Regions from separate parts of the Halomonas sp. TG39a genome, predicted to be linked through region 3. Evidence: predicted binding sites of a transcription regulator. Region 3 holds the regulator's gene; each other region holds the start of a gene.
What was found. Region 3 encodes PhoB, which activates phosphate uptake and scavenging genes when phosphate is short. Its sites were predicted from a motif close to TGTCATANNNNTGTCANA; they were not measured.

Region 1 (8,013 bases), on a different contig from region 3:
ACAACATTGGTAAGCTGGGCGGCCTGGGTGACAAGGTCACCGTCAAGCCTGGTTATGGTCGTAACTACTTGGTGCCTTACGGTTTAGCCGTACCGGCAACCAAAGACAACATCGAAGCGTTTGAAGCGCAGCGTGCTGAGCTCGAAGCGCAAGCTGCTGAGCGTAAGGCTGAAGCCGAAGCGCGCGCTGAGCAGTTGAACGACATCGAACTGTCTTTGGTTTCCAAAGCAGGCGATGAAGGCAAGCTGTTTGGTTCGATTGGTCCGCGTGACCTGGCCGACGCAATTTCTTCTGCTGGCATCGATGTTGCCAAGAGCGAAGTTCGTATGCCGACGGGTCCTATTCGCCAAACGGGTGAATACGACATCGCTATTCACTTGCACGCTGAAGTGGATGCCGTTGTACGCGTGGTGGTAGTTGCAGAGTAACTAAGTAAAGACTTAGCCACTCATTGTGCTAGCACGAACGCCTCAAAAGGCGCGGGATACCCCGCGCCTTTTGTTATTTCTGATGCCTGTGTTTTACGGCAGGAGTACTGGATATTGTCATAAACCCGCCTCGGCTATTAAGGTTTGGCGTTTTTCAGACAATGTCTAGATGGGTGGTAATGTCGGTGGTCGAATGCGCCCGCTCCGGCTAACATATCCCTCTTCATCGGTTACGCTGATGTGTTTAAAGGAGCTCGCTATGCAGGATCAGCCTTCTGCTGATAAAGAAACGGCAGCGTTAAAGCTGCCGCCGCATTCGTTGGAGGCGGAGCAGTCGGTACTAGGCGGGCTCATGCTGGACAACCAGGCCTGGGATAACGTCTCAGAGCGCTTGGTCGCTGATGATTTCTACCGCTATGAGCACCGTTTGGTGTTCAACGTGATGATTCACCTGGCTGAAGCCGGCCAGCCACTGGACGTGGTGACGCTTTCCGAGGCGCTGGAAGCACGTGATCATTTGGATACGGTCGGTGGGCTGGCGTTTCTGGCTGAGCTTGCCCGTAACACGCCCTCTGCCAGTAATATTCGCGCCTACGCCGATATCGTACGTGAGCGGGCAACGCTACGTAAGCTGATCCGTGCCGCTAATCAAATTGCCGATAGTGCTTTTACCCCCCAGGGGCGCCCGGCTGATGAGTTGCTCAACGAAGCCGAGCGGCTGGTATTCCAGATTGCCGAGGAGCGTCCCAAAACAGGCGGCCCTATCGGCATGAGTGATCTATTGACCAAAGCCGTTGATCGCATTGACGAGCTGTTTAACCTTAAAGGTGAGATGACCGGGCTTTCCACCGGTTTCCGTGATCTAGATGAAATGACCACCGGCTTGCAGCCTTCGGATATGGTGGTGATTGCAGGCCGCCCCTCAATGGGTAAAACCACTTTCGCCATGAATCTGGTTGAGCATGCAGTTATTTCCAGCGACAAGCCGGTCATGGTGTTCTCCATGGAGATGCCCGCAGAATCGCTAATGCTGAGGATGCTGTCCTCGCTGGGCAGGATCGATCAAACCCGCGTGCGTACCGGTCAACTGGAAGATGAGGATTGGCCGCGTTTAACCTCCGCGGTTAATCTGCTCAAAGATAAGCAGCTGTTTATTGATGACACTGCCGCCTTATCGCCTAACGAGATGCGCTCACGGTTGCGGCGTGTGGTGCGTGAACACGGCAATATCGCGCTGGTCATGATCGATTATCTTCAGTTAATGCAGATTCCCGGCTTCAATGAAAACCGTACCGGTGAGATTTCTGAAATTTCACGCTCCTTGAAGGGCTTGGCAAAAGAGTTTAACTGCCCGGTGGTTGCGCTCTCACAGTTGAACCGCTCATTGGAGCAGCGCCCCAATAAACGTCCGGTTATGTCGGATTTGAGGGAGTCTGGAGCGATTGAGCAGGATGCGGACGTTATTGCCTTCGTTTATCGCGATGAAGTCTATAATCCAGATAACCCCGACAATCAGGGTATTGCCGAGTTAATTATCGGTAAGCAGCGTAATGGGCCTATCGGCACGGTACATATGGCGTTTATCGGCAAATATACCCGCTTTGAGGATTTGGCGCCGGATAGTTACGGCCAAGCCTTCGGCGACTAAGTTTTGATGACCGGTTCTTGATGACAGGTTTCTTTTATTACAGGCGAGTGATGAGTCACTTGAGGATGGGGAGCGAGTTCGTATAATGCCCCACCCACGATATGCAAAAAATGGGAGTAGCACATGGCAGGTGGATTTCGGCGCGGTAATCGGCAGCGTCTTCCTAAACTTGAGGGGCGCGGTGAGCTAGAGGCGCTAGAGCGCGAGGGCCCTTTCAAAGAGTGGTTGGGTATGCCAGACCTTTATCGCTACCATTTGGTCGTGGCAGGCGAGAAGTATAGCTACCAGACCGAAGACGGTGAGCTGCCCGTGACCGTGGGGGATAAGGTGGTGTTCCGTTACAAAGAGACCAAAGGCGGCAACTGGATTGACCGCAATTCGCTGGGTAAAGCCATCGACCCCTCTGAATATCAATGATGTCTTGACCTTCCGGTCAGGAACTCTCTTGCACTATTGGCCTCCTAGCTATTAATGTCTAGTGATTGCTTGTTGTCATTACATTGCAATGACGGGGCAACAGAAGTGTCATGGGGTGCAGTCATGCTGTGCCCTGATGACATATCTGAAGGCATACCGTCTGACATTCCTTATGACATCGCCAAATAATAGGAGGGAACCATGGAACTGAAGGATCTTAAGCAGTTTGTCGCCAGTCACGACAACTTTGAAATTCGCGTGATTACCCATTCGGGTAGCCGCTTTTATCAGGTTGAACTGGAAGACGTTGAAGGCGAGCGGCACATGCTGATGCAGCGTACCAAGCCGATGCTATTTCGCTCGCTGGACGATGCCTATATGGAGCTTAAGCGTGCTGGGATTCACCGTGCTTACTTAGTGCAGCATGTGCCCCACGACGAAGTGATTGGCCGCGATGCGCATTATAGCGAGCCGCTGACATCGCGCATGCCGCTTGTTTTCTAAGGCGCTATTCTCACCCATTAACGTTTAGCCTGACGCTTTTCCCACCACCGCCCAAGCCGAATTCGACGACGGGCAAAAAACCGGTAACCGGCGTTCATTGCGCCGTATAGAGCCGGTAAGCACGAAAGCCTCACCAGCCGCCGATAGCCCAACACTGCATAGAGGGCACGGCTGGCATCCATACCGATAAACCACTCTCCTTGGCTGTCGCGCAGGTGCAACTGGCCCATCATGGCGTTAAATTCTTTTCCATACTCATGGGCGTTAAAGTCCTGAGCCTGAATATCGACCAGCGCGATGTGTTCCCGATGGCGATGCTTTTCCAGCCACGCAACTTCCTGCTGGCAAAAGGGGCAGTGGCCGTCGTGAAATAGCGTGACCGGCGGTAACGCGTTTAACGGTGCGAAGCGGCTCATGGTGACTCCTGGTTGGTATTGTTCATATGGGTATCGATCGTATGCCATCGGTTTTGGTAGTGGCATAGCCGGCGGTGTGACAGGCTTGCCCATAGCCAGGTGACACTTCCAGTTGAGCCAAGAAGCTTTCAGCCTGTTGGCGCATTGCTTCACGCTTGTCATCGGACATTCTGCTGAGCGAGCCGTAAATTAGCTTCATGCGCGGGTTCTGGTTCAATTGCTCGGCATTAGTTTCCAGGAAGTGCCAGTAAAGGCTGTTGAAAGGGCAGGCCTTTGGCCCTGTAACCTGCTTAGGCGAGTAGCGACAGTGCTGGCAATGATCTGACATCTTGTCGATATATTTACCCGATGCACAATAAGGTTTGGAGCCCATTAAGCCGCCATCCGCATGGAGTACCATGCCCAAGGTATTGGGCAGTTCCACCCATTCGCTGGCATCGGCATAAACAGCCAGGTACCAGTCGCATAGCGCCTCGGGTTTGACCCCACACAGCAGGGCAAAATTGCCCGTGACCATTAGTCGTTGAATATGGTGGGCGTAGCTATTATCGATGGTCATCTGTATGGCACGCTGCAGGCAGCGCATATCGGTATTCGCATCCCAGTAAAACGCTGGTAGCTCGCGGTTGAAGCCGAGCTGATTAGCGCTTTTGTAGTTGGGCATCTGTGTCCAGTAGAGCCCGCGTACGTATTCTCGCCAGCCAAGAATTTGGCGGATAAAGCCTTCGGCGGCGTTGATCGGCACATCGCCGTCATAGTAGCGCTGCTCGACGGCTGCACAGACTTCATGGGGCGACAGCAAGCCGAGGTTCATCGCGGCTGAGAGCCGTGAGTGATATAGATAGGGCGCTGAATCGCTAATCGCATCCTGATAGCAGCCAAAGTCAGCCAGCCCATGCTCAGTGAAGTGATTTAAATCTACCAGCGCTTGTCGGCGGGTGACCGGCAGGTTGAAGTTTTCCACACAACCTATGTGATCACCAAAGTGGCGTTCCGCATCGGCCAATGCGTCTTTTGTCAGCGTGTCAAAGCGGTGTTGTGGCAGGTCAGGAAACTCAAGCGCTGCTTTGATAGGTTGGCGATTGTCGTGGTCAAAATTCCACTTGCCGCCAGCGGGTTCATTGCCCTCCATCAAGATCCCGGTACGCTTGCGCTGCTCGCGATAAAAGTATTCTAGGCGCAGCTGCTTGCGGCCTGTGGCCCAGTTGGCGAAATCCTTTGGCGTGGTAAAGAAGCGCTCATCTTCAAGTAGCCGCCATGGAGTCGTTGCGTCTTTGCGCTGCTGCATCGCCTCCCACAGCCGCCATTCACCTGGTCGGGCAACGCGTATCTCATCGCAGCCATACTGTTGGGCGATGCGCTCAGCTTCATCAATGAGGGAGTGACAGTTATCCGCATCGTCCAGAGCGCTGTAGTGAACTTGAAAGCCTTTTTCACGCAGCGCTTGGGCAAAGTGACGCATGGCGGCCAAAAAGAGGCCGATTTTATGTATATGATGCGGCACATAGCGGGCTTCTTCAGCCACTTCGCAAAGGGCAACCACGGCATTGGCGGGGGCGTCTTGCAGCGTTGTTAGTGAAAAAGAGAGCTGGTCACCAAGAACCAAAAGCAAAGGCTTGGACATGAATTGCCTCGGAGTTATACAAATAATGTTGATAGTATAACTTTATGCCGCCAGTTTGCCGAAAAGTGATAGCATTTAATTAGCTTGTACCGAGTGTTAGCGAGATCGTAATTTTCCAGGAGCATGACTAATGACCGAGAATGTCGTCAAGGATCAGCCGGGCGAGGGCCGCTTGGCCCATGCACCTAGCGATCATCCACCGGTGCCACGTGCCAAAGTGGGCGTGGTGCTAGCGAACTTGGGAACCCCGGATGCCACTGACTATTGGTCAATGCGTCGTTACCTGAATGAATTTCTGTCTGATAAGCGCGTGGTCGACTATGCCGGTTGGAAATGGCAGCCGTTGCTACAGCTGATTATTTTGACCAAGCGGCCATTCTCATCGGGTAAAGCGTACCGAAGTATTTGGAACAACGAGAAAAACGAAAGCCCGCTGCTGACAACTACTCGCGCTCAGACTGAAAAAATGACCGCACGGTTAAAAGCGCTTTACGGTGATGACGTCGAAGTCGATTTTTGCATGCGCTACGGCAATCCCTCGACGGAAAGCGTGCTGACGCGATTAAAAGAGAAAGGGTGCGAGCGAATCGTGTTTTTTCCGCTTTACCCTCAGTACGGTTCACCGACCACGGCCACGGCGAATGACCAGGCATTTCGCACCCTGATGAAGATGAAATGGCAACCTTATATACGCACGGTGCCGGCTTATTTTGAACATCCTGCCTACATTCAGGCGTTGGCCAATTCAGTACAAGAAGCCTACGACGGTTTATCAACCCGGCCTACTAAGCTGGTGGCCAGCTACCATGGTGTCCCCGAGCGCTATCTGATGGAGGGGGATCCTTACCACTGTCAGTGCCAGAAAACCACGCGCCTGCTGCGTGAGAAGCTGGGTTTTAGTAAAGAGGAGGTGGATACCGCTTTTCAGTCGCAGTTTGGGCCCGAAAAATGGGTCGGCCCGCAAACTGTCAAGCATGTGGCGGAACTCGCCAAGCAGGGACATAAACACATTGCCATTATGTCGCCTGCCTTCTCTTCCGACTGTGTCGAAACCTTGGAGGAGATCGAGGAGGAGATACACGATAGCTTTATGGAAGCGGGGGGCGAAACGTTCAGCTATATCCCTTGCCTGAATGATCGTGACGACCATATCGAGGCCTTGCTTGCCGTCATCAATAATGAATTAGCCGGATGGCTATCGGCTCCTTAGCGCCACATTTATCGTCAATGCTAGCTCAAACTAGCCGCAGTGCGAATCAAGACGCCTGCGGCTATTTGCGTTTAAGGGTTTGACTGGTCAGCCAAAACTGACTGTTATAAGGTGTACAACTTTAGAATCACTATTATTCAACGCTGGCATGCCAGTGATAAGGCACGATGCCTGGGCTTTAGCCGCTGTTTGATGGTGAGCCTTGCATTATTCAGGAGGTTTCGCTTGATACAATTCGCCGTATTAATGGGTTTCGTGCTGGCGGCGTTGTCGCCAATGTTGAACGGCTGGTTCGGTCAGCGCACTAGCTTGGTGCTGGCTATGTTTCCCGCTGGCCTGGCGGCGTGGTTGGCACTCCAAGCCCCCGCGGTCATTGAGCATGGCAGCCTACTGTTAGAGTGGCAGTGGGTGCCTTCGCTGGGTATTAGCCTTACTTTCCTGCTGGACGGTTTATCGCTGCTGTTTGGGCTGCTGATTACCGTTATGGGGGCCTGTGTGCTGGTGTATGCCGGCGGCTACCTTAAAGGTCACCCTGATCTACCACGCTTTCATATCGCCTTAGTCGCTTTCATGGTCTCGATGCTGGGGCTGGTATTAGCGGATGGGCTGTTGACGCTATTTATTTTCTGGGAATTGACCAGCATTACCTCCTATTTGCTGATTGGTTTTAATCACGCTGACATTAATGCGCGTAAATCAGCACGGCAGGGCTTATTCGTCACCGTGGCGGGCGGTTTGGCATTAATGGCTGGGTTGGTGCTGTTAGGGATTGCCAGCGGTAGCTGGTCGCTGGCGGAGATTCTGGGCCAGGAAGCCGACCTGCGCGAACATGCGCTCTACACACCCATGCTGATCTGTTTGCTGCTGGGCGCTTTCACCAAATCGGCGCAATTTCCGTTTCATTTCTGGTTGCCTAACGCCATGGCGGCGCCGACCCCGGTTTCCGCCTACCTGCACTCTGCCACTATGGTGAAAGCAGGCATCTATTTATTAGCACGTTTACACCCGGAGCTTGGCGGTACGGCGATGTGGGTCGGCATTCTTTCCGTGGTCGGCGCAACCACGATGCTGGTCGGGGCGTTTTTAGCGATTCACCACACTAATATCAAAAAGCTGCTTGCCTACTCAACCATAATGGCGCTGGGCACGCTGACGATGTTATTAGGCATCGGCAGCGAGTACGCGATGACCGCCTTTGTCACCTTCCTGTTAGCGCACTCGCTCTATAAAGGCGCGCTGTTTATGGTCGCCGGTATTCTTGATCACGAAACTGGCACCAAAGACGTCACTCAGATGGGTGGACTACGCCCGCTGATGCCGGTAACCGCCACGGTTGCTTTGGTCGCAGCACTCTCGTTTGCTGGTGTGCCGCCGCTACTTGGTTTTATCGGTAAAGAGTTAATGCTTGAGTCAGTGCTCGGCGCCGATAGCTTCCAAACGCTATTGGTATTGTTCGCCTTCCTGGCTTCAATATTGACTATCGCCGTTGCCTTTATTGTGGCGTTACGCCCTTTTTACGGTAAACGTCACCATACACCGCTTGAGCCTCATGAAGCGCCGTTTAGCATGCTAATAGGACCTGCGTTACTCGCGTTGGGATCGCTTTTACTGGGCCTAATGCCCGCTTTGTTGGGCGCTGATGCGTTATTAACGGCAACCGCCACGGCGATATCCGGGCAAACGATAGAGGTGGCGCTGTCGCTTTGGTATGGCATCAATGTCGCGTTGATAATGTCGATCATTAGCCTTGGCCTCGGCTTTTTGCT
Region 2 (8,013 bases), 560 kb from region 3:
AAATAGTACGCGAAGTTGGCCAGGCCGATAAAGTCGCCTGCACGGTCTTGCAGGCTCTTGATCAGCATGGTCACGAGTGGGAACAGCAGCCCCACCACCAGCAGTGCAACGCCAGCGAGTAACGCCAACAAGCGGATCAGCGACTCTAGCGATGGCTTGGTCGCCGATTTTACAAAGCTCTCGGCCATCATTGCTGGCTACTCCCGGCTGGGTAAAGACGGGCGGCTTCGGTGGGCAGGTGAATACCTAGCACCTGCCCCTGGTAAAGGTTTAGGTCGGTACTATCGCGACTAGGCACATCGGCAATGAGCGTTTGGTCAGCGTCCGTTAAGCGCAGTGTGACCCGCTGAAAGGGCCCTAAAAACTCGATACCTATCACCTCACCATTCAGCGCTCCCGCTTGACGGCTAAGTGCCACTGCTTCGGGCCGAATGGCCAGTTGGGCGGCTTGGCCCACTTCCAGGGCATGCGGCAGACAAGCGCAGGGCGTGATACCCAGCAGCGCTTGATTATCGCCTTGGGCGGTCACTTCCAGGAAGTTCATGCTGCCGATAAACGAGGCCACAAAGGCGCTGGCAGGCTGATGGTAGATCTCCGCCGGGGTACCCACTTGCTCAATCACGCCGTGGTTCATCACCACGATGCGGTCGGCCATGGTGAGCGCCTCTTCCTGGTCGTGGGTCACCATGATGGTGGTCACCCCGAGGCGCGCCTGCAGGGCTTTAATCTGGCTGCGCAGGTGGCCCCGCACCCGGGCGTCCAACGCCGAAAGCGGCTCGTCCAGCAGTAGCAGGCCAGGCTCGGTGGCCAGTGCCCGCGCAAGCGCCACGCGCTGCTGTTGCCCGCCGGAAAGTGCCGCCGGGTACTTGTTTTCGCTGCCCGTCAAGTTCACCAGCGCGAGCAGCTCACTCACCCGTGCTTGGATGCGTGACCGCTCTACCCGCCGGTTGCGCAACCCATAGGCCACGTTGTTAAACACCGTTAGGTTGGGAAACAGCGCATAGGACTGGAACACAATGCCGAAGTCACGCGCCTGGGTGGGCAGCGTGGAGATATCCTTGTCACGCTGAATAAGCGTGCCCGCGGTTTGTCGGGCAAGCCCCGCAATAGTGCGCAGCAGGGTGGTTTTGCCGCAGCCGGAGGGACCTAAAAAACAGACAAACTCCCCCTCGTTAATGGTCAGGGAAATGTTGTCCAGTGCAGTAAAGGTACCAAAACGCTTGGTCACCGCTTCAATGCGTAAATGGGGCGTCGTGGGGGTCATCACTGTCGGCGCGTCGGCCGCCAGCAGCGATGTCATTGTCGTGTGCATAACATCTCCATGCCCCGGCACACTGGCCGGGGCAACTGATCGCGGCTTATTGCTCGGTTTTACCATCGTAGCGACGCTGCCACTCGGCCAGCACGCGTTCGCGATTGACGGCAGCCCACTGGAAGTCGGCGTCGATCATGCGATCAGTAATATCGGAGGGGTAGTTTTCAATCGGCTGTGCCACACCTGGGTAGGCAACCACTGCATAGCCTTCGTTATAGAGTTCGTTGGCATCGCGGGAGATTGCCCAATCCATAAGCGTTTGCGCGGCTTCCTGCTTGTCGGTACCAGTCATAATAGCGGCGGCCTCCATATCCCAGCCCAGCCCTTCTTCAGGGAAGATAACTTCAATAGGCGCACCCTGGGACTTCAAGCGCGCACCGCGGAAGGCAAATGACACGCCCACCACGGTTTCACCTGTCGCCGCCAGGCTACAAGGGGCGGAGCCCGAATGGGTGTAACGGGCGATGTTGTTATGCAGCCGATCCATGTAATCCCAGCCCTGATCCTCTTCCCATAGCTGCAGCCAGCTGGCTACATCCAGGTAGCCGGTACCCGACGAGTTGGGGTTAGGCATGATCACATGGCCTTCAAACTCAGGCTGGGTAAGGTCTTCCCAAGAGGTCGGCATCGGCACGCCCTGGCGCTCGCCCTCAATGGTGTTGTAGCAAATAGCAGCGACCCAGGCGTCCATACCCACCCAAGCCGGGTCTTCACCATCACGATAGGCCACATCGACAAATTTGGGGTCGAGATTCTCAACGCCAGCGGGAGCGTAGCGCTCCAGCATGCCCTCCTCTTCCAACACCAGCAGGCTGGTAGCGGCCAGGCCCCAGATCACGTCAGCCTGGGGGTTGTCTTTCTCGGCCAGCAGGCGGGCGGTAATCACGCCGGTGGAGTCGCGCACCCAGTTAATCTCGATATCCGGGTGGGCCGCGTTGAAGCGTTCAGCATATTTTTGCAGGTCGTCCGACTCAACGGCGGTATACACCGTTAATTCGGTTGCTTGGGCGTTGGAAGCAAGCGCAACAGCAGCAGCACCTGCTAACAACGTTGAAGGGAATAAACGGCGTGGCATCATCATGATAGTCTCCCGGCTGATTGGTATAGACCAGAAGTTTGCAGGCGTTAAATGACACTGCGATGACGCTTGTTTGAACGTTTTTTTAACTGGTGATGACCGCGACTAGGTCGTTTCCGCTAGCGCTGACCGGATAGCTCCACGCTGATACACAGCGAATCGTGCAGCCAGTGCTCTTCATCAAACTCAATAGGGCGCTGCTGGTCGTCTAAAATGGCACGGTTAATATTTAACCCGGCAGTGCCGGGTGCAACGAATAGCTCTTCGGCATCCATTGGCGAAAGCGCTTCTGAGACCATGCGAATAGAGCGATTGGCCAGGTAGTGCCCCCAGCGCTCTCGCAACAGCCCCCAAAGCGATTGCCCACTATAGATATCTAGCAACTCTGGGGCACGCTCGGGTACTACCCACAGCGACTCCACCAGCACCGCGCGGTCATCCACGTAGCGGCGGCGGCGAATATGCTGAAACGGCTGGTCATCCGGCAGCCCCAGCGCCCGAGCCGCGGGCGGGTGAGCGCGGCTTTCCAGCTTCAAAACGGCCGTGCGTGGCTGCCGCCCCTGGGCGCGCACATAGTCGTTAAAACCCGCGTCACGGGTGGGGTCGTAAACCAAACGGGCGGGAGAAATAAACCAGCCGCGTCGATTGCTGCGGTGTATCAGACCCTCCCCTTCTAGCTGAGAAAGCGCTTGGCGCAGGGTCACGCGGGTGGTGGCAAAGCGCTCGGCCAATGACCGCTCGGCGGGAAGCTTGCCTTCCCACAGGGCGGCATTTTGATCGATTAATGTGCGAAGCTGTTCGGTTAACTGTAAATAGTAGGCATCAGACATGCGCCGATTTTCCTGGCAGAGCATTAGGCGACGAAGCGCTTGAGGGCGTCCGCCAGTCTAAGCGCCGCCAACCTTCAACGCTAGCCACCTCGGCCAGTACCGGGTCTGGGTTAACTGCCACGGGGCAATCGACATATTGCAGTAACGGTAAATCGTTGCGGGAGTCTGAATAGAAGGTGGTGTGGCAAGCAGTGATCTGCTGTTCGGCCAGCCACTCTTTCAAGCGCAGCACCTTGCCGCCGCGATAGGAAAAAATACCTTCGCTACCGCCGGTATAGCGCGCGTCTTCATTCACTCCGTGCTCCACGCTTAGCTCGACCGCCAGCACATGCTCAATCCCCAGGGTGGTGGCAATCGGCTCGACCAGATGGCGTGACGAGGCAGAAATCAGTAGCAGGGTATCGCCAGCCTGGCGGTGCGCTTCCAGGCAGGCCCAGGCTTGTTCAAAAATACGCGGTTGCAGGTGCGTGGCCACAAAGCGCTCGACCTCTTTTTGCACATCTTTCACCCGGCGTCCGCGCAGCGGTGCCAGGGTCATGGCCAGATACTCTTCAAGTTTCAGCTTGCCCGCGTGATAGGCCAGATGCATCTTTTCGGCACGAGCCATAAAGGCCTCGGCATCGCTGATCCAACCTTGCTCTATCATCCATAAATTCCAGCGGTCGCTGCAGTCTCCGTCCAGGAGGGTGTCGTCAAGATCAAACAGGGCCAGGCGCATGGGGCACTCCTTTCATCGCGGGTTGGCGGCGCGTAGGGTATGCCAAAGGTGATGACAAGACGATGACGATGATAAGGGTTTAAGGGGTCAACCACGCTGCCGCAAACTCATCCGCCGGTAATGGGCGGCCAAACCAGTAGCCTTGCGCTTCATTACAGCCCATGTCGGCAAGCAAATGAGCTTGCTCTTGGGTTTCGACACCTTCTGCCACAGTCTTCATTTCTAACGCCTGCGCCATGGCAATGATGGTTTGCACAATGGTGCGATCATTTTTATTTTCGAGCATTTCACGCACAAACGAGATATCTATTTTCAGCGCGTCGGCGGCGAAGCGCCGCAAATAGGAGAGAGAGGAGTAGCCGGTGCCAAAATCGTCGATGGAGAGCGAGTATCCCGCTTGACGCATGGCGTGGGTAATCTCAACGGCCTGATCTGGGTCGCGCATAAAATCGCTTTCGGTGAGCTCCAGGGCGATCGCGCTCGGCGGAACACCAGCGGTGAGGCGCGCTATGTGGCTATTGAGCTCTGGGTCGGCAAACTGTTGGGCGGAAATATTGATCGATAGCCTGCCTGGCAACCCTCCACCGGGCTGATTTCGCCATGTGATTAACTGCTTGGCAGACTCTTCCAGCACCCAGTCCCCCAGGGCGCGGATAAGGCCGCGCTCTTCGGCCAGGGGAATAAACTCGCCAGGGCTTACCCACCCCCACTCAGCGTCGTACCAGCGGCATAGGGCTTCTGCACCGGTCAACCGGCCATTGGTTAGGTCCACCTGGGGCTGAAAGTTGAGCGCTAACTTGTGTTCAGTGATCGCGGCGCTGAGCCGTTCGCTCATCAGTTGGCGTCGATGCAGCTCATGACGCATAATTTGAGTATAAGGAGAGGTGCTGTTTTCGCGCCGCTTGGCGTGGTGGAGGGCAATACTAGCGGCATTAAATAATTCGCCAGCTTCAGCGACATCTTGCGGGTAATGGGCAAAACCAATGCTGACATCGAGGTGAAAGACGCGACGCTGCAAAGACAGCGGCTGCTTCACCGCTGAGCGTAGCTGCTCGACAAGACCGCCGATATCAACGGGGTCGGCAGCGGCGACTAACAAGGCAAACTCATCCCCGGATAAGCGCGCCAGCGAGCCATGCGCGTGGCTGATCTGCTTTAGACGATCCGCCACCGTCACCAGCAGTTGATCTCCCACCTGGTGGCCGTGCAGGTCATTCACCTCCTTAAAACGGCGGATATCCAATAGCAGCAGCGAAAGACCAAGCTCACTCTGGTGGGCCTCTTTCCACATCTGCGCTAACAGCTCCATAAAACGGACGCGGTTAGGTAAGCCAGTGGTGGTATCGGTATAGGCCAACTGGTGCATATGGCGATGGTCGCGGCGGCGCTCAAGCTCTGCCGCAGCGCCGGTAGAGAGAATTTTCAGCACCGAGGTAGCAAAGGCATTGGTAGTCAACGGCTGACGATAAAACACCATCATCACACCAATCGCTTCGCCGTTGGCGTTATCTAGGCGTCGGCCAATCCATGCCCTTGTTGATAGCAAGGTGCCTGGCAACAGCAGTGGTGGGCCGTCATGCATGACGGCTTCGCCCTCCAGCACCACCTGCTCGCTGGGCGAGCCCCGCAACGCAAAGGCATGTTGTTCGTGTTGAGTCCCCTCTACCACCATACTGACAGTGGTCGCCTGTCCAACGACTTTTTTGTCGCTTTGAGGGGACGTATGGAGTAGCGCAATAAAGCCTGCGTCGGCTTCCAGCACCTTCACCAAGGTCGCAATCAACTGTTGAAAATAGCCGTCGCCCACCTGGGTGGTGACCGTAGAAGCCACTTCAACCACAGCGTTTTGCACCCGCTGTGACTCTTGCTGGTCGGTCACATCAGAGATAAAGCCTTCTAAACAGACGATGTCGCCTGCCTCATCCCTAACGGCTTGGCCCTGCTCCCACATCCAGCGGTAGCCGCCGTCACGATGACGCAGTTGGTAAATCACGCGGTAAGGCTGATTATTGGCAATGGCCAACTGCACCTCGCGATAGAGCTTGTCCTGATCATTAGGATGAATCAGGGCAGCGAAGCTGGTCAGTCGATTATCTTGCAACTCGTCGGGCCGATACCCGGTTAATGCCTCGGCCCCCTGGCTAACCACCTGCATGGTCCAATGACTATCATTTAAACTGCGATAGGCCATGCCCGGCAGGTGATTGAGCAGCGTATTCAGGCGGCGTTCACTTTCCCGTGCGACCTCTTCGCTTTTTCTTAATGCCTGTTCCGCCTTTTGTCGGCCCAGCTCCGCCCCCGCCTGAGCGGCAGCGATCTGCAGTATTTCATTGGCTAACTCGCCCATCTGCATGGGGGAATTTTTGAGCACCGCTAACAGGCCTATCAGCGCGCCATCCGCCGCATAGAGCGCCCGCCCTAAGTAGCTTTCGGCTCCCAACTCACACAGCAGTTTATCGTCAGGAAAGCGTGACTGAACATCACGGGCATAAAGGCAGCACTCGCGCCCCAATGCGGTTTCGCAAGGCGTACCGGTTAGCGGGTAAGTGATATTGCTAAGCAAGTGGCCATTTGACCAGACCGCCAGTGTCTCAGCCTGATGGCGTTGCGTAACATCGGCCACTAGCACATGATCAACGCCGAGTATTGTCGCTAAGCGCTCCACCAGCGTTGCATAAAAACGGGGGCTCCCGCTGTGCCCTACGCCTTCTGCCAACTGACGAAATATCTCGGCCGCATCGTTCTTTGTGTGCATGGTTGCACTCACTTTTTTAATTCTGGAGCAGTTGGAGCACCTGCCACTAACCTCATTAAGTATATATAGCGACCTACAAAGCATAAACCGCTCTTTTCCAACGACAACAACGTCAACACTCGCTGGGTATATGGTAAAATTAGGACATTACCCAATGGTGGCTGGCAGCTACGCTACAAAGTGCACGGGAGATAACGTGACTAGAACATCACAAAAAGATGAAGCGCTATACCTAATGCTTACTGAAGCACTGCCAGCTTTTCTGCTCAGCGACTTCCTAAAGTGCCAACGCTTACCTTCGCTTCCCTCAATCGCATTACGCATACTCAGATTAACGCAATCCTCAACAGCGACTATCAACGATGTTGCCGACACCATTGAGCATGACCTGGCATTAACCGCTCGGTTAATATCGCTCGCGAATAGCGTTCACCATACTCGCTCGGCCAATTTGACACAGACGTGCCTTGAGGCCGTCCAGCGTTTAGGACTCGATGCAACGTTAACGGTGGTATTGAGCTTCAACCTTTTTCAGCACTCCAGTAAAGGGCCGCAGCATACACATATTTGGCAGCGGTCGATTATGTCTGCGTTAATAGCGCGCCAGCTTGCCGAGCAAGCGTGCCCTCAACAGGCAGGTCATGCTTTTACGGCAGCACTGTTGCAGGATATTGGCATATTGGCGCTAAGCGCGACGTACCCTGAACAAGTAGACGAACTCTACATTGATAGCGCTATTCCCCATGCGCACCTGATTGAAGAAGAGCAGCGTTACTTTGGGTGCAACCACACCGTTATTGGGGCTTGGCTAGCCGCTAAATGGGGGCTCCCGGCCACGCTAATCAATACCATCCGCTTTAGTCATGCCCCCTATAAAAGCGATAGGACAAGTGATAGTGAAAGCGATAGTACAAGCGATAGTTTGATGGAAATGTGTGTTCGCATATCCGGCCCCGCGGCGGATGCCTGCCTCTCAAGCACACCAGAAGAGCAACTCGCCGTCCTCCTATACGATTTAAGTACAACAGCCGGCGTGCCCTCTTTCTCATTTGAAAGCGTGCTACAAGAAGTTCAGCCCAAAATGGAGTTGATCGCCAAAACACTGATGTTAGACACCCCCACGGCTATTGACCCCAAAGAACTGCTTGAAAATGCTCAGCAACTCTTGCTAAACCATACGCTGATACTCAATAGCCGTAGAGAAGCGCAAACCAAAGCACTTGCTATGCTACGCAAAGGGTATGGCGCCCCAGGCGAGTTCAACAAAGACATTGCGTTCAAAAAACTCAACACCCAACCCCGCTCTAAGTCCTAAAT
Region 3 (8,013 bases):
TAAAGCTGTATAAAAATGACACATGAGTAAGTTTTACCAACCTTGCATGCCAATATTGCACACTTCTACAAATGTTGTGCGTTGGATCCTTTGCTTAATTAAACCAGACGCGAGGAGGGGAAGGAGCAGCGAAACAGCGCGCCCTTGCCGGGATGAGATTCAATTTGCAGCTGTGCATCGTGACGCAATAGCACGTGCTTAACGATCGCCAAGCCTAAGCCTGTACCACCGGTCGCAGTGCTGCGCCCCTTATCGACTCGGTAAAAGCGTTCGGTTAAGCGGGGAATATGAACGGGATCAATCCCTTCACCATTGTCTTCAACATCTATATAGCCCCCGCCAGTAGCGCTAGCTTTCCAGCGCAGTGTGATTTGGCTGCCTGCTGGCGTGTAGCGCACCGCATTAAAGGCCAGATTAGAGACGGCGCTGCGAATTTCCTGTTCGCTACCTAACAGCCGCGCATCGCTTTCAAGCGCCACTGTGATGGTATGCCGCTGATGCGACAGGGCCAGCGCATCATCACAAACGCTTTGTAGTAAAGGCCCAAGTGGCAGCGGGTGATGATCTTTACCGCCCTGATCAATCTCCAGACGCGAAAGCAGCAATAAGTCATTGACCAAATTCTGCATCCGCTGGGTCTGTTCCTGCATTTGCTGGATACTACGACCTAATCGCGGCGGCAACTGATCGGCAATATCACTGTAGGTTTCCAAATAGCCGGAGAGCACGGTCAAAGGAGTGCGCAGCTCGTGGGAGACATTGGCAACAAAGTCGCGCCGCATCTGCTCAAGGCGATGCAAGCGGGTGATATCGCGCGCCATCACCAAGCGTTCATCGTCACCGTACAGGGTAATTTGATACTGCAGAATTCGCCGTTCATCAATCGGCGAGGTTAGCGTTAATGGCTCACTGTAGTTACGCGCATTAAAGTAACTGATAAAGCTTGGATCGCGCAGCAGATTGGTAATGTGCTGACCACGGTCATGGGCGGTTTGTAGCCCTAGCATGGCGGTGGCAGCGCTGTTCCACCACTCCAGATCACCGTGACGGTCAAGCATGACCACGCTGTCGCGCATCGCTTCAGACGACTCTTGAATACGCGCTAAGGTAGCGCGCAGACGGCTTTGGGTAATACGCTGGCTTTTTTGATAGCGGTATAAGCGGTCAAATAACTCGCCCCACATTCCGCGAGCAGCAGGCGGCTCATCGTGTGGGTGAAGGGTGAGCCACTGGTAGAGCTCGCGCAACTGACGTAAATGGTAAAACAGGCATACCGCTAGCCCTGCCGAAAGCCCTAGCCCAGCCGAGCCCAATAGCCAACCTAAGCAAGTACCCAGCGTGGACAGCCACGCTATTCGCCACAGCTCACGACTCCATAAACGCACATTTACACCCGTGCAGAGAAACGGTAACCGGTACCCCGAACCGTTTGAATCAGGTTTTGATGCACGTCGCCCAGCGCTTTGCGCAAGCGGCGAATATGCACATCGACCGTGCGTTCTTCGACGTAGACGTTGCCGCCCCACACTTGGTCAAGCAGTTGGCTACGCGTGTAAGCGCGCTCTTGATGGGTCATAAAAAACTGCAGCAAACGGTACTCGGTAGGCCCCATTTCCAGCGCTTTGCCGTGGGCGCTGACCCGGTGGCTTACCGGATCAAGTAGCAGACCGTTAATCTCTATCGGGTCTTCAACCCCACGCGGGGTCGCACGGCGCAGCACCGCCTTTAACCGAGCCACCAATTCCCGGGGTGAAAAGGGCTTGGTGATATAGTCATCGGCACCGGCTTCAAGCCCTTGAATTTTATTATCCTCTTCGCCTTTAGCGGTGAGCATAATAATAGGAATTTCGGCGGTAGCTTCTTCACGCTTTAAGCGCCTTGCCAGCTCAATTCCGCTAGTGCCCGGCATCATCCAGTCCAGCAGCAGTAGATCGGGTTGGTGGTCAACCACCATAGCATGAGCATCTTGGGCATTATCCGCTTCGAGCACGCGATAGTCAGCCATTTCCAGCGCTACCGCGATCATCTCGCGAATCGACGCTTCATCATCGACAATCAGAACGGTCTTGGCGGTCATACCAGAGCCTCACGGTGTTCGAAAAAACTAGTTCAAAGAAAGCGAATTCAAAGAAAAACAGTTCAATGACATGTCAATGACGATAACACCATGACTTGATGACAGTTACATGACAACCGCCGAGATTACCCAGTGATAGGCCACCAACTTAGCGCGATACCGGCAAAAATCAGTAGCCCCGACCAGTGATTATTGAGAAACGCCTGGAAGCAGGGATCCCGCTCCTGATAGCGAATTAAGCGCTGCTGATGCAGGAAAGTCGCCGCCATGGCCGCAAGCCCTAACCAGAAGAATCCACCTAAACCAACCCGCCAGCCTACCCAGGCCAACAACCCCAGAGTGGCTAACTGGAGCAGGCCGATAATCAAACGATCCGCGTTTCCAAACAGCACGGCCGTCGATTTAATGCCAATTTTTAAATCGTCGTCGCGATCGACCATGGCGTACTGGGTATCATAGGCCACTGTCCAGCACACATTAGCGCAGAATAGCAGCCATGCTTCCAGCGGCACGTGGCCAAGCACGGCGCCAAAAGCCATCGGAATTGCCCAGGAAAAAGCCGCGCCCAGCACCACCTGGGGAAAGTGGGTATAGCGCTTCATAAACGGATAAATAATCGCCAGCAGCACCCCGCCCAGCGAGAGCAGCACCGTAAACCAGTTGGTTAGTAGTACCAGAATAAACGCCGCGGCCACCAGGGCAATAAACAGCAGCTGCGCCTCGGTTTCGCTGATCCGGCCCGTGGCTAATGGACGGTTTTTGGTACGTTTCACATGGCCGTCAAAGTGGCGATCCGCATAGTCATTGACCACGCAGCCCGCGGCACGCATCACGTAAACACCGGCCACGAAAATCAGCAGCACATTTCGCCCGGGCACGCCTTCTGCAGCGACCCAAAGTGCCCACAGCGTCGGCCACATCAAAAGCCATGTGCCTATCGGCCGATTCAAGCGCATCAGCTGTAAAAAATCTGCCACGCGAGCCCATCCCTTCGGCCGCAACAGTGAACGATCCATGCTTACCTCACGAAGAATAAGATGCAGGCGCTAGCCTAGCGCGAAGGCAGGCCAAGATCATCCGCCATCGCCGTCAAAAAATACTCTTGCACTAATAACGACAGACTGCCGTGCTTGCAGCCGTGATAAAAAACGGAGCGCCTTCCCCAGGCACAGCCTTCCCGTATGCCGTTGACGCTAGCAAACTGGGGGGAATGCGTCGTTACTTCCAATGGCCCACGCACTAAACCCGGCTGGCGAAATAGCCAACTACCTAGCGAGCGCTCGCCCAAGCTCTCTAGCCGTTGGCCCTTTACCTGCGTGAGCGGGGCGACCGAGCGCGCCACCACCCACGGCGTTTCATCTAAACACAGCGCCACTTCCCGCAGCCAAGCGTAACGCTTAGCACCAATGCCCAGCGCCTGAGCCTCATCCTGTCGCGGCCAACCGACGCCCTGGCGTAGCAGCCGTACTCGAAAAGGCTTATCGCCCCCCGCGGCCATTAAACGGGCGGTTAATGAGTCGGTAGAGGCAACCCACTGCCACCAGGGGGCACTCATCGCCGGGCGGGCCGCATCAATCTGGCGCCAGCGCGAAAATAGAGGGGTTTGCCGAAAAGCAGCAGGCGTCACCAAGTTCTCCAGGGCAATAAACGGGTCAGCTAGTGTAACATGGGGCAATGAAAGGCTTTTGTTTCAACACCTTTTTTAGCAGCTCTAGTTTAGCGCCTCTTTCTTAGCAACTTTTTGGTGTCTGCATGCCCGCCACCCAAGCACAAAAAACATCTTCACACGCTGCGCTGGTGATTATTGGCACTGGCATGGCAGGGGTTGGCCTTGCCCGCGCCTTGCGCCGCCTGGGCGACCAACGCTCGATTACGCTGGTAAGCGCTGACAGCGGCGATGACTATAGCAAGCCGTTGCTCTCCACCGGCTTCGCCAAGGGCCTGAAGCCGGATCAATTAGCCCAGCGCAGCGCAGCGCAGCTTGGCGAAGAGCTCAACGCCCAGGTGGTTATCCACACCCAGGTAAGCGCTCTGGATGTGGATAACCAATCAATACTGCTCAAAGAAGGCCAGGTGCTCGGCTACGACACACTGGTATTAGCCACTGGCGCCGCGCCACGGGTGCCCTTCAGCATCGACGCCAGCGTGGCCCCACGTTGCTTTACGATCAACGACCTAGACGACTACCGCCGCTTTTATACCGCGTTAGGCCACGGCCCCGCACAGGTAGCGATTATTGGCGGGGGACTAGTGGGCTGTGAATTTGCCAATGATCTTCACGCTGGCGGTCATCAAGTCAGCATCGTCGCCCCCGAGGGATCCCTACTTCCTCGCTTGCTGCCACCACCCTTAGGGAACGCCCTGGGTGATGCCTTTAGCGAAGCGGGTATCCATCTTCACCTTGGCCGCTCAATTGAGTCTATAGCGCTCAGCAGCGGTGAAAATACTGTTCTGCGGTTGGATAGCGGCGAGGCCGTCAACGCTGATCTCGTGCTAATGGCCACCGGCCTCGCACCCCGCACAGCGCTCGCCGAAGCTGCTGGTTTAAGCGTGTCGCCTAGCGGCATAGCGGTTGATCGTCAGTTGCGGACTTCGCACTCCAATATCTACGCCCTGGGCGATGTAGCCTGCGTAGACGGCGTTAATGCCATGTACGTTCAGCCGCTGCAAGCCAGCGCTAAAGCGCTGGCGGCAACCCTTTCAGGCACCCACACCCCGGTTAGCTTTGGCGCTTGGCCGGTGGTGGTTAAAACGCCGCTGCTGCCAGTGGTTGCCTACCCACCGGCGACCACCCCCGAGCGTTGGCGAATTGAAGGCGAAGGCGGTGATATCAGTGCCTTGGCTGAAAATAAATACGGTCGTTTGATTGGTTTTGCGTTGACAGGGGGCTGCGTGAGAAGGAAAGTGGAGCTTTCCAGAGCAGCCCCTACGCTGCTAGGCTGATTTTCGTCGCGTTCACGACTAGGCTAGAAAAGCTAACCTAATCGGCTACGCACTCAACAACATGCATTTATTTGATGTTTGATTTCTTTTCAAAAGGGGAGATTCCTTTATGCGCAAACCTGAACTCGCTGCAGCCATCGCTGAAAATGCCGACCTTTCTAAAGATAAAGCTGGCCAAGTGCTGAACGTGATTCTGGATGAGATCACCAACAGTTGTGCTAAGGGCGAAGATGTCGCTCTGATTGGCTTTGGTACCTTTACCGTTCGCGCGCGCGCAGCGCGTACCGGCAAAAACCCGCAGACCGGTGCACCACTGCAAATTCCGGCCAGCAAAAACGTTGCCTTTAAGCCTGGCAAAGCACTTAAGGACGCCGTTTCCTAATGAAGCTCAAGCTGACGCTGTGGCTGCTGGGCGTAATGCTCAAACGTGCCCTGCGCCGCAAGCCGCGCTTTCGTGAACAGTTAGAGCGCATGCGCGGCTTGGACTGGGGGATTGCCACGGAAGATCTAAGTATTGCCCGCCACTACCGGATGACACCGAAAAGTGTCAGTACCGGTAAAGGGCTGCCCGTCGACTTAGATCTAGAGCTACGTTTCCGTGATCAGGATACCGCCTTGAAAGTGCTCAAAAAGCCAACTCAGCAGGCCTTTCTCGACGGTATGATGAATGGCAGCGTGCGCTTGGTGGGTGATTCCGCCGATATGAATAAGCTGCAAAAACTGCTCAAGTATTTGTAGCGCCTCACTATCGATGGACATACCTCATCAACGCTTAGTGTACTTCCGCGTTACCCTGGAGTCTGGCTCAGTGCGCCGCGCAGCGGCGCGCTTGGACATTGCTCCCTCGGCAGTGAGCAGGCAAATTGCGCTGCTGGAAGAAGCCTTGGGAGCCACCCTCATGGAGCGTCAGCGCGATGGCATTTCGCCTACCCCTGTAGGCGAAATGCTGCTTGAGTACTGCGAACGGCGCGGTGCCCTTGATGAAGGCTTTATCGCCTCGCTTGAATCCTACCAACGCCTGGAAACCGGCAGAATATCACTCACCGTAGGTGAGGGTTTTGTCAGTGATTTAGTGGCTTCCCCGCTGCACGAATTTACCCAACTTTATGCGGGCATCCAGCTCAATATTCATATCGCTGGCACCTCGGGCATTATTGAAGCCGTGGTTGATGATCACAGCCATATCGGCTTAATGTTCCACGAACGAACCCACCCTCAGCTTCGCTTCTGGGCCTCCAGCCCCCAGCCGCTGATGGCGATCTTGGCACCCGACCACCCCTTGGCTAACCACGCCACGCCACTTACGCTTACCCAACTGAGCGCCGAGCCGATGGCCATGTGGGATCCCAGCCACGGGGTGCGCCAAATGGTCGATCAAGCGTTTCAGCAGGCTCGAATTGCCCCACGTCTGGCAATGAACACCAATTCCATGGTGGTGTTGGCGCAGTATGTGCGCAGCGGGATGGGCATCACGCTGCTCCCCGCCTTTGCCGTCGCCCATGATTTAGAGCTCGGCACACTGGTAGCACGCCCGGTGGACAACCCGCTCTTTCAGCGTTCCCATGCGCATATGGTCACCCGCGTAGGCCGCCAGCAGCCCAAGGCCTGCATACTGTTGCTACGCCACTTGCAGCGCTGGATGCAGGCCTTCCGAGAACCCGGTTCGGTAAGCGATCAACCAACGCCGCTACCGTAACCAAACGCCACGCTGGCCTCTGGCGCCGTTTCCACCCAGACGCTTTGTGGCACAGTATATTCGCGCAGGCCATCCAAGCCGCTGGAGCGACCAAAGCCGCTATCGCCAAAGCCACCAAACGGTGACATGACGCTGATTGCTTTATAGCTATTGATCCACACGGTACCCGCACGCAGTTGCCCGGCGACACGATGAGCCCGGGCCACATCCTGGCTCCATACCGCACCGGCCAAACCAAAGCGTGTTTCGTTAGCGAGTTGAATAGCCTCAGCTTCATCGTCAAAGGCCATGGCTACCAGCACCGGGCCAAACACCTCTTGCTGGGCAATTTCCATATCTGCGGTGACATCGACCAGTACGGTAGGGGCGATAAAGTAGCCTTGGGCCTCGTCAGGCAGTCCTACCGGGCGCTTGCCGCCGGTCAATAGCCGCGCTCCAGCGGCTACCGCCGCGTCAATCATGCGCGTTACCTGCTCAAACTGACGGCGATTCTGCAGAGGGCCCATACGCGTCGCTTCATCGCTGGGCAGGCCGACCGGAATCTGTTCTGCTGCGCGCGCTAGGCGGGTGGTAACCTGCTCAAATACCGCGCGCTCAATCAGCAGCCGCGAACCCGCCACACAGCTCTGGCCGGCCGCGGCAAAAATCGCCGCCTGGGCTCCTGCCACGGCCTCATCCAGCTTGGCATCGGCAAATACGATGTTGGCTGATTTGCCCCCCAGTTCTAACACGCTGGGCACCAACCGTCGTGCACCCGCCTCGGCAATCAGGCGGCCACTTTGGGGCGAGCCGACAAACACCAGCTTGCTGATGGTGGAGTGATCGGTCAGCGCCGCACCAGTCGTTTTGCCCAGCCCGTTGACGATATTGATCAGCCCTTTAGGGAGCCCGCCGCTTTCAAGTAACTTGGCAATCACCACTGATGAGAACGGGGTTAACTCAGAGGGCTTCAATACGGCTGCGTTACCTGCGGCAATGGCCGGGGCCAGCTGCCAGGCACAGGTAAACATCGGCGCGTTCCAGGGGGTAATTTGCCCCACCACGCCATAGGGCACGTGGCGCACATAGTTAAGATGCGAAGTGGGCACTGGAATCACTTCGCCGTGCTGCTTGTCGCACCAGCCTGCATAGTATTCAAACATCTCGCGCACTTTGCCAACTTCGGCCCGACAGTCGCGAACCGGCTTACCGGCAACGACACTTTCCAGCTGCGCCAGCGCCTCTTCATGGCCCTCAAGGCCGCGAAGTGCCGCATTCATGCGTCGCCCTCGCTCGCTGGCGGTTAATGTCATCCATT

Region 1: the regulator PhoB is predicted to act here: its motif matches at 2,567-2,584, upstream of U738_RS18935 (DUF6482 family protein).
Region 2: the regulator PhoB is predicted to act here: its motif matches at 2,444-2,461, upstream of U738_RS13220 (putative 2-aminoethylphosphonate ABC transporter substrate-binding protein).

What each region holds. Positions count from the first base shown of each region.
Region 1 is NZ_JQLV01000002.1:183,109-191,121, reverse strand. It holds gene rplI (50S ribosomal protein L9) at 1-428, shown strand, start outside; gene dnaB (replicative DNA helicase) at 688-2,076, shown strand; gene U738_RS18940 (hypothetical protein) at 2,200-2,493, shown strand; gene U738_RS18935 (DUF6482 family protein) at 2,695-2,997, shown strand; gene U738_RS18930 (thiol-disulfide oxidoreductase DCC family protein) at 3,015-3,413, opposite strand; gene U738_RS18925 (cryptochrome/photolyase family protein) at 3,436-5,037, opposite strand; gene hemH (ferrochelatase) at 5,168-6,247, shown strand; gene U738_RS18915 (putative monovalent cation/H+ antiporter subunit A) at 6,476-8,013, shown strand, end outside.
Region 2 is NZ_JQLV01000001.1:2,954,990-2,963,002, forward strand. It holds gene U738_RS13210 (putative 2-aminoethylphosphonate ABC transporter permease subunit) at 1-191, opposite strand, end outside; gene U738_RS13215 (putative 2-aminoethylphosphonate ABC transporter ATP-binding protein) at 188-1,312, opposite strand; gene U738_RS13220 (putative 2-aminoethylphosphonate ABC transporter substrate-binding protein) at 1,359-2,396, opposite strand; gene U738_RS13225 (UTRA domain-containing protein) at 2,513-3,223, opposite strand; gene U738_RS13230 (HAD family hydrolase) at 3,216-3,941, opposite strand; gene U738_RS13235 (bifunctional diguanylate cyclase/phosphodiesterase) at 4,021-6,696, opposite strand; gene U738_RS13240 (HDOD domain-containing protein) at 6,893-8,011, shown strand.
Region 3 is NZ_JQLV01000001.1:3,516,641-3,524,653, forward strand. It holds gene phoR (phosphate regulon sensor histidine kinase PhoR) at 99-1,385, opposite strand; gene phoB (phosphate regulon transcriptional regulator PhoB) at 1,388-2,077, opposite strand; gene ubiA (4-hydroxybenzoate octaprenyltransferase) at 2,203-3,093, opposite strand; gene U738_RS15800 (chorismate lyase) at 3,129-3,704, opposite strand; gene U738_RS15805 (NAD(P)/FAD-dependent oxidoreductase) at 3,830-5,020, shown strand; gene U738_RS15810 (HU family DNA-binding protein) at 5,130-5,402, shown strand; gene U738_RS15815 (hypothetical protein) at 5,402-5,758, shown strand; gene U738_RS15820 (LysR family transcriptional regulator) at 5,772-6,716, shown strand; gene U738_RS15825 (aldehyde dehydrogenase family protein) at 6,695-8,013, opposite strand, start outside.